2 regions of the Rhizobium sp. BK379 genome follow, and region 1 is predicted to be linked to the other one. Evidence: riboswitches for the same ligand, from Rfam matches in the RefSeq annotation. Region 1 holds a riboswitch; the other holds the start of a gene.
What was found. Region 1 has a riboswitch for cobalamin ahead of nrdH (glutaredoxin-like protein NrdH). Riboswitches for the same ligand answer to the same signal wherever they lie in the genome.
Positions count from the first base shown of each region.

Region 2: linked by a shared signal. The riboswitch ahead of cobU (bifunctional adenosylcobinamide kinase/adenosylcobinamide-phosphate guanylyltransferase) and the one ahead of nrdH (glutaredoxin-like protein NrdH) in region 1 are both predicted to bind cobalamin.

Region 1 is NZ_JACIAD010000008.1:390,885-396,174, forward strand. Features, by position in the region: gene nrdF (class 1b ribonucleoside-diphosphate reductase subunit beta) at 1-398, opposite strand, end outside; gene nrdE (class 1b ribonucleoside-diphosphate reductase subunit alpha) at 415-2,583, opposite strand; gene nrdI (class Ib ribonucleoside-diphosphate reductase assembly flavoprotein NrdI) at 2,562-2,963, opposite strand; gene nrdH (glutaredoxin-like protein NrdH) at 2,977-3,198, opposite strand; cobalamin riboswitch at 3,461-3,688, opposite strand; gene metE (5-methyltetrahydropteroyltriglutamate--homocysteine S-methyltransferase) at 3,865-5,290, opposite strand, start outside.
Region 2 is NZ_JACIAD010000001.1:1,373,703-1,378,992, reverse strand. Features, by position in the region: gene FHT93_RS07165 (adenylate/guanylate cyclase domain-containing protein) at 1-584, shown strand, start outside; gene FHT93_RS07160 (chloride channel protein) at 570-2,360, opposite strand; cobalamin riboswitch at 2,568-2,959, shown strand; gene cobU (bifunctional adenosylcobinamide kinase/adenosylcobinamide-phosphate guanylyltransferase) at 3,287-3,796, shown strand; gene cobW (cobalamin biosynthesis protein CobW) at 3,801-4,847, shown strand; gene cobN (cobaltochelatase subunit CobN) at 4,859-5,290, shown strand, end outside.

The DNA.
Region 1 (5,290 bases):
TTCTCTTCCGACCAGCGATAGGCATCGTCGACATCGGGCGTGAGGCAGAGCGTGGAGAAGATCGAGGAATAGGAGCGCGCATGCACCGCTTCCATGAAGGAGATGTTGGAAAGCACTGCCTCCTCATGCGGGGTGACCGCATCCGCCATCAGCTTCACGGAGCCGACACCGTTCTGGATCGTGTCGAGCAGCGTCAGCCCGGTGAAGACGCGGATCGTCAGCTGCTGCTCGGCCGTCGTCAGCGTGGCCCAGGAGGGAATGTCGTTCGACAGCGGCACCTTTTCCGGCAGCCAGAAATTGCCGGTCAGACGGTTCCAGACCTCGAGATCCTTGTCGTCCTCGATGCGGTTCCAGTTGATGGCGCGCACGCGGCTGACCGGCTTGACTTGCATGTTCATGGTTTTCTCCGGTCGGTTATAGCGTGCAGGAGACGCAGCCCTGCACCTCGGTGCCGGACAGCGCCATCTGGCGAAGGCGGATGTAATAGATTGTCTTGATGCCCTTCTTCCAGGCATGGATCTGGGCGCGGTTGATGTCGCGCGTCGTTGCAGTGTCGCGGAAGAACAGCGTCAGCGACAGGCCCTGGTCGACATGCTGGGTGGCAGCCGCATAAGTATCAATGATCTTTTCCGCGCCGATCTCGTACGCATCCTCGTAATAATCGAGATTGTCGTTGGTCATGAACGGTGCGGGATAATAGACGCGGCCGATCTTGCCTTCCTTGCGGATCTCGATCTTCGAGACGATCGGATGGATCGATGAGGTCGAGTGGTTGATGTAGGAGATCGAGCCCGTCGGCGGCACCGCCTGCAGGTTCTGGTTATAGAGGCCGGAAGCCATGACGGCCTTCTTCAGCTCCAGCCAGTCTTCCTGCGTTGGAATATGAATGCCGGCATCGTCGAACAGCGCCTGCACCTTCTCGGTCGCCGGCTTCCACTCCTGCCCGGTGTATTTGTCGAAATAGTCACCTGAGGCATATTTCGAATTCTCGAAGCCCTTGAAACTTGCGCCATGCTCGACCGCCAGGCGGTTGGATGCACGCAGAGCGTGATAGGTCACCGTGTAGAAGTAGATATTGGTGAAATCGACGCCTTCTTCCGAACCGTAATGGATGCGCTCGCGGGCAAGATAGCCATGCAGGTTCATCTGTCCCAAGCCGATCGCATGGCTGTCGTCATTGCCCTTCTCGATCGAAGGCACCGAGGAGATATGGCTCATGTCGGAAACGGCCGTCAGCGCGCGGATCGAGGTTTCGATCGTCTTGCCGAAATCGGATGAATCCATCGCCATGGCGATATTCAGCGAGCCGAGATTGCAGGAAATATCCTTGCCCATCGTCTTGTAGGAAAGGTCGTCGTTGAACTCGCTCGCTTCACTGACCTGCAGGATTTCCGAGCAGAGGTTGCTCATGCTGATGCGGCCGGCGATCGGGTTCGCCCGGTTCACCGTGTCTTCGAACATGATGTAGGGATAGCCGCTCTCGAACTGTATTTCGGCGATCACCTGGAAGAATTCGCGGGCCTTGATCTTCTTCTTGGTGATACGGGCATCCGCCACCATCTCGCGATACTTTTCCGTCACCGATATCTCGGTGAAGGGCACGCCATAGACCCGCTCCACGTCATAGGGCGAGAAGAGGTACATATCCTCATTATTCTTGGCGAGCTCGAAGGTGATGTCAGGCACGACGACGCCGAGCGATAGCGTCTTGATGCGGATCTTCTCGTCGGCATTTTCGCGCTTGGTATCGAGGAAGCGCATGATATCGGGGTGATGCGCATTGAGATAGACGGCACCTGCCCCCTGCCGTGCACCAAGCTGGTTGGCGTAGGAGAACGAGTCTTCCAGCAGCTTCATGACGGGAATGATGCCGGAAGACTGGTTTTCGATCTGCTTGATCGGCGCACCGGCCTCGCGGATGTTCGTCAAGGACAGCGCAACGCCTCCGCCGCGCTTGGACAGCTGCAGCGCCGAATTGATGGAGCGGCCGATCGATTCCATATTGTCTTCGACACGCAGCAGGAAGCAGGAGACGAGTTCGCCGCGCTGCTTCTTGCCGGCATTGAGGAAGGTCGGCGTTGCCGGCTGGAAACGGCCGGAGATGATCTCTTCCATCAGATCGCGGGCAAGCTGTTCATTGCCTCTGGCAAGCGCGAGCGCCACCATGCAGATACGGTCTTCATAGCGCTCCAGGTAGCGCTTTCCGTCGAAGGTCTTCAGTGTGTAGCTGGTGTAATATTTGAAGGCGCCGAGGAAGGTTGGGAACCGGAACTTCTTGGCATAGGCTTCGTCGAACAGGTCGCGGACGAAGTTGAAGGAATACTGGTCGAGCACTTCCTGCTCGTAATAGCCTTCAGTTACCAGATAATCGAGCTTCTCCCTGAGATTATGGAAGAACCCCGTGTTCTGGTTCACATGCTGCAGGAAATATTGCTTGGCCGCCATGCGGTCCTTGTCGAGCTGGATCTTGCCCTCATCGTCATAGAGGTTCAGCATCGCGTTCAGCGCGTGATAATCCAGCGCTTCCACGGCCTTGAGCGGCTTGACGCCCGCATCCCGCGTCAGATTTGTCCCCGTGTCCAAAATCGTCCCATCCCGTCTTTGACATTGGCGACATCCTCGGCAGTCCCCAGGAGCTCGAACCGGTAGAGGTAAGGCACCTGGCATTTTTGCGAGATCACGTCGCCGGCAAGCCCGTAGGTCTCGCCGAAATTGCTGTTGCCCGCAGCAATGACGCCGCGGATGTTGGAGCGGTTTTCCGCATCGTTGAGGAAACGGATCACCTGCTTGGGCACGGCCCCTTTTCCGCCATCGCCACAATAGGTGGGCGAGATCAGCACATAGGGTTCGCGAATGTGGATGTCTTCAGCTCCGACGGGAATGCGCGCCGCGCGCAGTCCCAGCCTCTCGACGAAACGATAGGTATTCTCGGACCGGCTGGAATAATAGACGATCAGGCCCACCGCTTTTCTCCGATCAGGAGAGCGCGCTGATCATATCGGGACGGAAGCCCGCCCAGTGATTCTCGCCGGCAACGACGACCGGAACCTGCATGTAGCCCATGCCGCGCACGCGATCGAGCGCGTCGGCATCCTCGGAGATATCGATGATCTGGTAGTCGACGCCCAGACGGTCGAGGGCGCGGTAGGTAGCGGTGCACTGTACGCAGGCAGGCTTGCTGTAAACGGTAACGCTCATCATGTTCCTCGTGATGTCAATGGATTCCAGACGCAAAACTAGGATCGGGCGCCTTGCGGCGTCCGAGGCAATGCTTGGTATTGATCTGACAAAGTTGGCGCTTTACACGCCGAACACTCTCCCCCGCACGATCTGCGCGGGCGGCGGTTTTAATGCTTTCAAAATGACTTCAACCCCGAAGTGTTCAGCGGACATTCGGGGGCAGCGCAACAGGGGCGGATTTGACCCGCCTGCGTATACGCGACCTTCCGGACACCCCGCCCGTGGATACCTCGTTCAAGGCAGGTCTCCTGGCTCGCGGGTCGAAGCACCCTGCCCCCAGCCTTCCCAAAGCTTCATGCCTCAGTGACCTGAAATCGGACAGTTGCTCGCCGCTTACAGTTGCGGGGGCAGCTCCGGCTTTGTCTCGCCGTCATGGCGAAACGCACCGTATTCCCATCTTAGCCCCCGACCCTCACGAATCGAAGGAACCTTGAACACTAGATATAGTACTCGAATCCCGGTTTGCGTCAACGGATGGTTTGTGCATCGCGTTACGGCATGTTTGAAATCGCTGCATTCCTGTGAAAAACGTGGTTAATGAATGGTTAACGAAAGCAGCCTGTAGAGAAGGCCGCGTCGGAAAGAGCCGGCCTATAGCCGGCTCTCCAGGAATCGATTAGGCGCTCAGGCGCGTGTCGGCGCTGCGGCAATACGCAACTGCCGAGCGGCGGCAACCATGTTGACCAGCGCCGGACGAACCTCTTCCCACTTGCGTGTCTTCAATCCGCAATCTGGATTGATCCATAGCTGTCCGTCCGTCAGACGCTTCCGCGCCAGCGTCAGGAGCTCCGTCATCTCGGCGACCTCGGGAACGCGGGGCGAATGGATGTCGTAGACGCCGGGGCCAATCTCGTTCGGATATTTGTAGCTGCGGAAAGCCTCCAGCAGTTCCATCTTCGATCGTGACGTCTCGATCGAGATCACATCGGCATCCATCGCGGCGATGGCATCGATGATCTGGTTGAACTCCGAATAGCACATATGCGTATGGATCTGCGTCTCGTCGGAAACAGCGGATGCGCAGAGGCGAAAACTCTCGACCGCCCAGTCGAGATAGGTCTTCCAGTCGGCCTGGCGCAATGGCAGACCCTCACGGAGAGCGGCCTCGTCGATCTGGATCATCGCAGCACCCGCCTTTTCGAGATCGAGCACTTCGTCGCGGATCGCCAGAGCGATCTGCCGGCTGACATCGGCGCGAGAAAGATCATCACGCACGAAGGACCAGTTGAGGATCGTCACCGGACCGGTCAGCATTCCCTTGACTGGCTTGTCCGTCAGCGACTGCGCGTAGCGCCACCACTCGACTGTCATCGGCTTTGGCCGAGAGACGTCGCCGAAGATGATAGGCGGGCGGACATAGCGCGAACCGTAGCTCTGCACCCAGGCATGCTGCGTAAAGGCGAAACCGGAAAGCTGCTCACCGAAATACTGCACCATGTCGTTGCGCTCGAATTCCCCGTGGACGAGCACGTCGAGGCCGATTTCCTCCTGCCAGCGGATCGCCGCTTCGGTCTCCTTTTTCAGGAACGCATCGTAGTAAGCCTCGCTGATCGTACCCTTTGCGAAGGCCGAGCGGGACTTGCGCACATCCGATGTCTGCGGGAAGGAGCCGATCGTCGTTGTCGGGAAGAGCGGCAGGAGAAGCTTGCGCTCCTGCAGGCTGGTCCGCTCGACAAAACCGCTGCTCCGCGTCATCATCGTCTCATCGATTGCCGCGACCCGCTGCCTGACTTTGAGATCATGCACACGTGGAGAAGCCGCTCGAGAGGCAACGGCCTGAGAGGCTGCAGCAATTACTTGATAAGCCCCGCCGGAACTGCCGAGGGCAGAGAGTTCATCGAGTTTCTGGGTGGCGAAAGCGAGCCACGACGTCAGTTCCTCATCCAGTCCGGTTTCCAGATCCAGGTCGATCGGCACATGCAGCAGCGAGCAGGACGGCGCGATCTGCAGTCCTTCCGCGCCGAAGCGCTGAACCAGTGGCTCGATCTTTTTCAGGATCACGGCAAGGTCCGCCCTCCAGATATTGCGTCCGTCGATGATGCCGAGCGAC
Region 2 (5,290 bases), on a different contig from region 1:
TCAGGAATTTCACGGCATTGACCGACGTTTATGAGCCGGGCGAAATCGCCGGGTTTCTGGATGCGCATTTCGAGCTGATCGGCAGGCATGTCGAGGAAAATTCCGGGGAGATCCTCAAGTTCATGGGCGACAGCGTGCTGGCGATCTTTCCGACCGGCAGCGAAGAGGGGGATGATCCCGAAAAGGCTTGCCGCGCAGCACTCGCCTCGGCCCGGAACATGCTGAAGGCCAACGAGGCGCTGAACCTAGAGCGGGCAGACAGGGGTGGCCCCGACATCGGCGTCGACGTCGTCCTGCATCTCGGAGAAGTGTTTTACGGAAATATCGGCGCCCGCGGCAGGCTCGACTTCACCGTGATCGGCAGGGCCGTCAACGAGGCCTCGCGGATCGAGAAACTCTGCGGCGAACTTGGCCAGCCGCTTCTGATGTCGGAAAGCTTCGCGGCTGCCTGCGGTGTCGCCTGCGAACGCCTGGGATCGTTCGAGTTGCGCGGCGTTTCGAGGAAGGCCGACGTGTTCAAGCTTGCGGATCCGATTGTGGTAAAGGCTCGAAAATCGGCGGCAAAAACCTCAGATCTCGCCTGACACCTCGCGGCGCCGGCGGTCGAGTTCTTCGCTGTAGCGGCGCAGCGTGTGGCTTTCGCTGAGCTGGCCGATCACCTTGCGCTCGATGAGGTTGTTGACGACTGCGAGCGCTTCGCTTTCCGTCTTGTCGAAGATCGCGGCCGCCTGTTTGGCATTCATCTGCGGCTGCAGGAAATCGTTTTTGTAGCGGATGAAATCGCCGAGATTCTGGGCTTCGTCCTGCGCGCTGGTGGGGTTTGCGTAGATTTCCGGCACGAGCACGAGGCCGGCATATTTGTCGCCCTCATCGACGAGGATGACACGCTGCGTCGAGCCGATGGGGAAGGCCTCCTTGAACGCGTCCAGCGTTATCCCGAGTTTTGCGGTCTTCACGTCCGAACGCATCAGCTTGTCGACGGTGAGATTGCGGATCCAGCCGACATCATGGGCGCTGCGGATGCTTTCGCCGCGCAAGTGAAAGCGCCATGTGGCGAAGGAGTAGCCGAAGGTCGTGCGCACGACGAGCGAGGAGGTGATGACGGCTGCGAGCACCAGTGCGGTGATCGGAAAGTCGCCGGTGATCTCCAGCGCCAGGAAGGTCATGGTCAGCGGCCCGCCGATGACGGCGACGGCGAGCGAGCTCATGCCGACCACGGCATAGATCACGGGCGTCAGCGTCGCATCGGCGAAATAGGGGGCGGAATAGGCAAAGAGCTTGCCGAGCAGCGCGCCCATGAAAAGCGAGGCGAAGAACAGGCCGCCCCTGAAGCCGGAGCCGATGGAGACGGCGGATGCCACCGACTTCAGAAGGAAGAGACCGATCAGCGCGGGGATCGTGATCTCGTGGGAGAGGTTCAGATGCAGCGCGCCGTGGCCAGCGGCCAGCACCTGTGGCGATACCAGCGCCAGCAGGCCGACGACGATGCCGCCGAGCGCCGGGCGGAAGGGCAGTGCGATGGCGCTCTTGCGCGCCAATTCCTCTACGAAGGAGACGCCCTGCATGATGAGGATGCCGACGCCGGCGCAGAAGGCGCCGAGCGCAATGGCCGGCACGTAGTCGGCCGGCTGGACAGCGCCGAAACTGCCGACATCGATGATGAAATCGCTGCCGGCAAGAAGGCGCGCAACAAGAGTTGCGACAAGTGCTGAGACCACGACAGGCGTCAGCGACATAATGGTGTAGGTGCCGATGATCAGCTCGAAGGCGTAGAAGGCGCCGGTCAGCGGTGCATTGAAGGCGGCGGCGATGGCACCGGCTGCGCCGCAGCCGACGAGCACACGCAGGTCCGCGCGGCGCAGCTGCAGCTTCAGGCCGAATTTCGAGGCGATGCCGGCCGCAAGCTGCGTATAACCGGCTTCCAGGCCGACGGATGCGCCGAAGCCATTGGAAACGAGGTTCTGGATCGCGACAAGGATGCTGTCCGTCAGCGACAGGCGGCCGCCATGCAGCGCATTGGCCTCGATCGGGTCGACCATCGGCTTTTTGCGCCATTTGGCGAGAATGAAGAGCAAGAGCCCGAGAAGCATGCCGCCGGCTACCGGGGCCGTCATCAGCAAAAACTTGCTGTCGATCTGCGAGGCGCTGAGCCTCGTCGTGCCGTCTATGCCGAAGATCAGGCTGTGCATCTCTTCCGAGGCATAGCTCATGGCTGAGACCGCAAGCCCCGATACGATGCCGACAAGCGCGCCGGCAAAGACCATGCCCATTTCGCTGTGGCGAATAAGCGCGCGCAGGCGCCCCGGATCGAAGGCGGTGCCTAGAGGGCCGAGGCGGCGAATGTGCATTCGGGAGAGCATCATGGAGAAATTAGGCGGCAAGAATAGGGGTCAAGGGCGGAGCCGGCATCCGCATGAGCGGCAATTGCGGCAAAAAACCGGCCGGGCCGTAAAGTTTTTGTGACGTAAGCCTTTGATTAAAGACGATAATATCCGTAGTGTAAGTCGAGATGAACATGAGCGGGACGCTGCGCGGCAATTGACATGGGAGTTGCACGCGCCTAACCATGAATCCACATAATGGATGGTTCCGGATCGGCAAACGCCTTCCGGATTAAAAGGGAATGTGACGGGGCGGACCCAAGCCGGGCGCCTTCATCACAGCCGACCCCGCGACTGTAGAGCAGTCAGGGTCTTCCATCCGGCATTTGGATTGCGGCGCCGACGGTCTTGCATTCTGCAAGCGGGCAAGGCGGACAAGTGCCGGAAAAGCCACTGGAAATGCATCGTGATCAGCCGGGGCAGGACGCCTCTAATTCTACGAATCGTCCGCCTTTTCACGAGATGCAGCCGGGAAGGCGAGGCAGATCCGCTGGCACGATAAGGGGCGACCGAGGGGTCGCCCCTGTCGCGGCCGATAACTGCGAGCCAGGAGACCTGCTATCCGTGCCGGGCATAATGCCCAATTTGGGCGCTTTGCCCGCTGCCAGCACGGAGGTTGTCTTGGCTGAAGGATGTTATTCAGCGCTGCCTCTGGTGGTGCGATATGGGCGCGGTGTTCCGCCGCCCCTCTGTGATGAGCTTCCGGCGCAGGCCGTTTTCTCTTCCCTGCTTCCTGTGCTTGTCACAGGAAACCAGCCACGGCGCGTCTGTGCCGTGAATGAATCAACGTTATCGCGGAATGAGTCTCTCCTGCCCAAGGACTTGGGCAGGCTGGATTCCTGCGACAAGCACAGGAATGAGGGGCGTGGCGAAGGCCGTGCCCATCCTCTACGGACGGTGTTGTCATGACCGCCACCTTCATCCTCGGCGGCGCTCGCTCCGGCAAATCCGGCTTCGCCGAAAATCTCATCACCACGAGCGGTCTCGAGCGCCACTACATCGCCACCGGCCGCGCCTGGGACGACGAGATGCAGGCGCGCATCGACCAGCACAGGGCCGACCGCGGCCCCTCCTGGACCACGCATGAGGAACCGCTCGATCTCACCGAGCGCCTGACCGCCATCGACGCGGAGGGCAGGGCCATCCTCGTCGATTGTCTGACGCTGTGGCTCACCAATCTGATGATGGAGGGGCGCGATATCGCCGCCCAGTCTGCCGCCCTTGCCGCCTTTCTGCCTCATGCTAAGGCGCGGCTCGTCATCGTTTCCAATGAAGTCGGCCTCGGCATCGTGCCCGAGAACCGCATGGCGCGGGAATTTCGCGACCATGCAGGCCGGCTGCACCAGATGATCGCGGCTTCGGCCGCGGATGTTTATTTTATCGCAGCGGGTCTGCCGCTGAAAATGAAGGGTTAGTTCCATGCAGCAGAAAATCCCCGCAACCGTCATCACCGGCTTTCTCGGCGCCGGCAAGACGACGATGATCCGCAACCTGCTCACCAATGCCGGCGGCAAGAAGATCGCGCTCATCATCAACGAGTTCGGCGATCTCGGCGTCGATGGCGACGTGCTGAAGGGCTGCGGTGCGGAAAACTGCACCGAGGACGACATTATCGAGCTCACCAATGGCTGCATCTGCTGCACCGTTGCCGACGATTTCATTCCGACCATGACCAAGCTTCTGGAGCGCGAGCAGCGCCCTGACCATATCGTCATCGAGACCTCGGGCCTTGCATTGCCGCAGCCGCTCGTCGCCGCCTTCAACTGGCCGGATATCCGGAGCGAAGTGACGGTCGATGGCGTCATCACCGTGGTCGATAGTGCGGCCGTTGCTGCCGGTCGTTTTGCCGATGACCACGATGCCGTCGATGCGCGCCGTGTCGAGGATGAATCGCTCGATCATGAAAGCCCGATCGAGGAACTTTTCGAGGATCAGCTGACCTGCGCCGACCTGATCGTGCTCAACAAGACCGATTTGATCGACGCGGACGGGCTCGGCCGCGTGAAGAGCGAAGTCGCCTCGCGCATTGCCCGCAAGCCTGTCATGATCGAAGCGAAGAACGGCGAGGTGCCGGCAAGCGTGCTGCTCGGCCTCGGCATCGGCACGGAAGACGATATCGTCAACCGCAAGTCCCATCACGAGCTGGAGCATGAGGATGGCGAGCCGCACGACCATGACGAATTCGACAGTTTCGTCGTTGAACTCGGCGCTGTCTCGGATACGGCAGGTTTCGTCGAGAAGCTGAAGGGCATCATCGCCGAGCATGACGTGCTGCGCCTGAAAGGCTTCATCGATGTCTCCGGCAAGCCGATGCGCCTGCAGCTACAGGCCGTGGGTGCCCGCATCGACCAGTATTTCGACCGTGCCTGGGCGCCGGGTGAGGCCCGCAATACGCGCCTCGTCGTCATCGGTCTGCACGAGATGGATCAGGACGCGGTGCGCAAGGCGATCGAAGCGCTCGTCTGAGGACATAACGAATGCATCTGCTTCTCGCTCAACAGGGGACGATCAGCGACGGGGACGAGGCGATCGACCTCGGCCAGTCGCCGGGCGATATCCTGTTCCTGTCCGCTGCCGATACCGAGCTTGCGGCGATTGCCGCGGCCCATAGCGGCGGAGAAGGAGGCTATTCGCTGAGGCTTGCGAGCCTGATGAGCCTGAAGCACCCGATGTCGGTCGATACATACGTCGAACGGACGGCGCGGCATGCGAAGCTGATCATCGTACGGGCGCTCGGCGGGGCGAGCTATTTCCACTATGCGCTGGAGGCGCTGCATGCGGTCGCAGCGCGCAGCGGTGCGCTGATTGCGGTGCTGCCGGGGGATTCGAAGCCGGATGCCGGGCTGACGCCGTTTTCCAATGTGGCGCTGGATGATCTGAATGCGCTCTGGGCCTATCTGATCGAGGGC